DNA from 2 places in the Bordetella petrii genome. Region 2 is predicted to be linked to the other one. Evidence: predicted binding sites of a transcription regulator. Region 2 holds the regulator's gene; the other holds the start of a gene.
The links. Region 2 encodes HrcA, which represses chaperone genes, less so after heat shock. Its sites were predicted from a motif close to TTAGCACTCNNNNNNNNNGAGTGCTAA; they were not measured.
Positions count from the first base shown of each region.

Region 1: rpoH (RNA polymerase sigma factor RpoH) is a predicted target of HrcA. The motif match lies at 762-788, and genes of this name have one in related genera.

Region 1 is NC_010170.1:168,686-170,884, forward strand. It holds gene BPET_RS00785 (hypothetical protein) at 1-281, shown strand, start outside; gene BPET_RS00790 (DUF1488 family protein) at 286-552, opposite strand; gene rpoH (RNA polymerase sigma factor RpoH) at 834-1,721, shown strand; gene BPET_RS00800 (phosphodiesterase) at 1,974-2,199, opposite strand, start outside.
Region 2 is NC_010170.1:1,601,420-1,603,618, reverse strand. It holds gene hemH (ferrochelatase) at 1-680, opposite strand, end outside; gene hrcA (heat-inducible transcriptional repressor HrcA) at 735-1,742, opposite strand; gene BPET_RS07860 (NAD kinase) at 1,858-2,199, shown strand, end outside.

The sequences.
Region 1 (2,199 bases), 1.4 Mb from region 2:
CGTTTGAACGGATATCGGGCCGCTACAGCGATGTGGCGCGCGAGCGTAGCGAGCCGCGCAGCGTGCACGCGCTGGGCGACTGGCCGGTGCCCGACCTGGCGGTGCTGAAGCGGGTGTTCCCCAATTGGTTGCCCTTTGTCGACGTGCAATATGGCAGCGCGGCCTACATGCCCATGCTGGACGGCGCACGCTACACCGTATTCATGGACGCGCGCGGCGCCGTGGTGATCCGGCCCGACGGGCAGGCCACCGAAGAGGCGCTGCAGCGCGCCGGCTGGTAGCGCGCTATGCGTCGTCGAAGTCGCCGGCGCCCAGCTTGATGGGGCCGTCCGACGGCACCCATTGCATCTTTTTTGCAAGCGCCCGGATTTTTTCCTCGGCGCCCTCGAAGGCGCGCAACAGCTCGCTGCCCGTGCCGTCGGCGGCACCGAAATAGCGGCGCAACGCGTCTCCGGAAATTTCGAACGGGCGGGTGACGCCGCCGGTCTCCAGCTCGAAGACCACGTCGTCGCCCTGGGCGCGGGCGCGGGTGGCTTTGGCAAATGCACTCATGAAGGCTCCTTGCAAGGCGGGGGCGCGCGGCCCGGAACGCGCCCTGCGGCAAATGTCATGCCGGGCAGGGCGTCTGGCCCGGCACGCCGCTTGCCGCGTACCTCTATCGGCATTAATTAGGGACGTATGTACCGCGCCGGGTTTGGCCGTCTTTCGACGCCGGTTTCCCGCCCGCTGGGCGGGAACTCTGATGCGCCGCAACAGTCGAATTAGCACTCGCACATAGAGAGTGCTAACATCAATCTGATACAGTCGTTTCCCCTTCCCTGGAGACCGCCGCTATGAAACAACCCAGCAGCTCGTTGGCCTTGTCCGGCAACGCCCTGGCGTTGGCCATCGCCAATCCAGGCTCGCTTGGCACCATCGAAGCCTACATCTCGGCCGTCAACCGCCTGCCGGTGCTCACGGCCGAGCGCGAAACCGAACTCGGCCGTCGTCTGCGCGACCGCGACGATCTCGACGCCGCCCGCGAACTGGTGCTGTCGCACCTGCGCCTGGTGGTCTCGGTGGCCCGTCAATACCTGGGCTACGGCCTGCCCCACGCCGACCTCATCCAGGAAGGCAATGTCGGCCTGATGAAGGCCGTCAAGCGTTTCGACCCCGAGCGCGGCGTGCGCCTGGTGTCGTTCGCCGTGCACTGGATCAAGGCCGAAATCCACGAATTCATCATTCGCAACTGGCGCATGGTCAAGGTGGCCACCACCAAGGCGCAGCGCAAACTGTTCTTCAACCTGCGCAGCATGCGGCCCGACGGCCAGACGCTCGATCCCGAACAGGTCGATCGCATTGCCCAGGAACTGAACGTGCGGCGCGAAGACGTCAGCGAAATGGAAGTGCGCCTGTCCGGCCGCGACCTGTCGCTGGAAAAACAAGACGACGACGAAGAAGCCTTTGCGCCCATTTCGTACCTGTCTGACGAAGGCCGCCAGGAACCCACTCGCGTCCTCGACCGCCGCGACCACGACGAGCTGCAAGGCGCCGGGCTGGCGCATGCCCTGCAGGCGCTCGACGCGCGCTCGCGTCGCATTATCGAAGCCCGCTGGCTGCAAGACGACGGTGGCGTCACGCTGCAGGAACTTGCCCAGGAATTCGGCGTGTCCGCCGAGCGTATCCGCCAGATCGAGTCCGCCGCACTGAAGAAAATGCGCGGCGCCCTGGCCCCCGCCTGACACGGCTTTGGGGGCGTGAGTAACATTTTGATGCAACTTCACGCCGCCCAATTTCATCGGCCTGGAAACTAAATCTTCATCGGGGCGCCTAAACGAATGTAGACCGCATGACCGGTATCCGGTACGCAGTCTTGTCATCCGTTTCGGCTTCTCCTCTTTCCCCTCCCCTATGAAACGGATGCTTGCGGGGCACCTAGCATATCGGTGCCCCTTTTTTTTGCCTGCCGCTTTTGTGCGCCGGCCAGCGGGCCTTCAGGCGGCTTGCGCCTCGCGCCATGTGGCGGCATCGATGCGCCGCACGCCGGTGGCCAACGATCCGTCGCGGTACAGCTTCAGCCATCGGTAGCCCGGCGCGGCGTCGTCCAGTACGTGCCGGCCGTCGCGAATGGCGAACTGGAAACAAGTCGACGGCGTGGCCAGCATGCGCAAGTGATGGCGGCGGCGGTCGAACGCCTGGTGCACATGGCCCCACAGCAGT
Region 2 (2,199 bases):
AAGCTCATTACCAGCTTCTGCGGCCGGCCATGGGCCTGCCAGTAGCCGGAAATATGGGCGGCCAGGGCATCCAGGTAGCCGGGGTCGTCGTGAAAACGCTTGACGAAGCGCAACTCGGGCTGGTCGCGCAGGCGCGCGGCGTGCGCGGCAACCGCATCGACCACGGTGGCGGTGGTGCTGGCCGCGTACTGGGGATACAGCGGCAGGGTCAGTATGTGTTGGCAGCCCCGCTGGCGCAGCCGCTCGATGGCCTGGGCAATGGACGGCTCGCCGTAGCGCATGGCCAGCTCGACCTGCACCGCATGGCCGCGTTGGCTCAGCGCCCGCTGCACACCTTCGGCCTGCCTGCGGCTGTATACCAGCAGCGGCGAGCCTTCTTCCATCCAGATGCCGGCGTAACGCGGCTGCAGGCGGCGCGGCCGCCGCGCCAGCACCATGCCATGCAGGATGGGCCACCATAGATAGCGGGGAATCTCGATGACGCGGCGGTCGGACAGGAAATCCGCCAGATAGCGGCGGATGTCGCGCGGCGCGGTGCTTTCGGGCGTGCCCAGGTTGACCAGCAGCACGCCGACGGGCCCGGGCGCGCGGGAAGGCGGGTTGTCGTCGAAGGGGTCCGCCTGGCGGGGTTCGGGCAGGTAGCGCTCGGGCCACAAATACTTGAACAGGCGAAGAAACACAAAACACCCCTCTGGGCGCCCTCTCCGCGAAAAGAAGGTTGGCCCGCTACAGATTTATTGGTTGTGGCTGAACGCGTTGGAAAGCAGCCGCGCAGTGATGTCGACAATGGGAATGACGCGCTCGTAGGCCATGCGGGTGGGCCCGATGACGCCCAGGGTGCCGATGACCCGGCCGTCGGCTCCGTAGGGCGCGGTAATGACCGAGACTTCTTCCATGGGCAGCAGCTGCGAATCGCCGCCTATATAAATTTGCACGCCCTGCGCGCGGCTGGAGATGTCCAGCAACTGCAGCAGGTCGGTTTTCTGCTCGAACAGCGAGAACATCTTGCGCAGGCGGTCCATGTCGGACGCGATGTCGGTGACATCGAGCAGCTTGCGCTCGCCCGAGATGATCATGTCGTCGCCATCTTCGGCAGCCTCGGCGCCGGCTTCCACCGCGGCCTGCATCAGGCGCGAGATATCTTCGCGCAACTGCGCCAGTTCGGTGGTCAGCGTGCGGCGCACGGCGTCGAACGACTTGCCGGCGAAATGGACATTGAAGAAATTGCCGGCCTCGATCAGCTCGGCTTCGGAGTAGTCGCGCTGCACCGACAGGATGCGGTTCTGCACGTCGCCATCGGGGGTGACGATGATGAGCAGCACCCGCTTGCCCGACAGCCGGATGAATTCGATCTGGCGGAACACCTGGGCACGCTTGGGCGTAAGCACCACCCCGGCGAACTGCGTCAGGTTCGACAGCAGCGCCGCCGCCGCGCTGACCGCCCGCGACGGCTCGGTGGCCGTGAGCGCGGCCTCGCCGAACTGCTGGGGCTGGAATTCGAAGGGCTGCACCGCCAGCAGCGAGTCGACGAACATGCGGTAGCCGCGCGGCGTGGGAACGCGGCCGGCCGAGGTGTGCGGACTGTGGATCAGACCGAGGTCTTCGAGGTCGGCCATGACATTGCGAATGGTGGCCGGCGAGAGGTCGAATACCTTGGAAAGCGTGCGCGAACCGACCGGTTGTCCGTCGGCGATGTGGCGTTCAATCAACGCTTTCAGCAAGGCGCGTGCACGATCATCCATATAAGCTATTGTAGGGAAACTTTTGGAAATGGGCGATTTTTGTCCAGCGGCGGAACATGCGGCCCCATATAATCGCCCAATCCGCTGTTCCCTTTATCACTCGGTTGCTTTCGCCATGCATTTTCCCACCGTCGCCCTCATCGGCAGACACCAGGATACCGGCCTGGACGCTCCGCTGCGCGCCCTGGCGCACATGCTCGAGCAGGCCGGGCGCCGCGTGCTGGTCGAGGCCGACACCGCCAGCAATACGGGCGTGCACGAATACCCCGTGGCCACCCTGCAAGAAATCGGCGCCACCGCGTCGCTGGCCGTGGTCATGGGCGGCGACGGCACCGTGCTGGGCGCGGCACGCACCCTGGCGCCCTACGGCGTGCCGCTGGTCGGCATCAACCACGGGCGGCTGGGCTTCATCACCGACGTGCCCCTGCAAGAGGCGCATATTGCGCTGGCGCGGGTC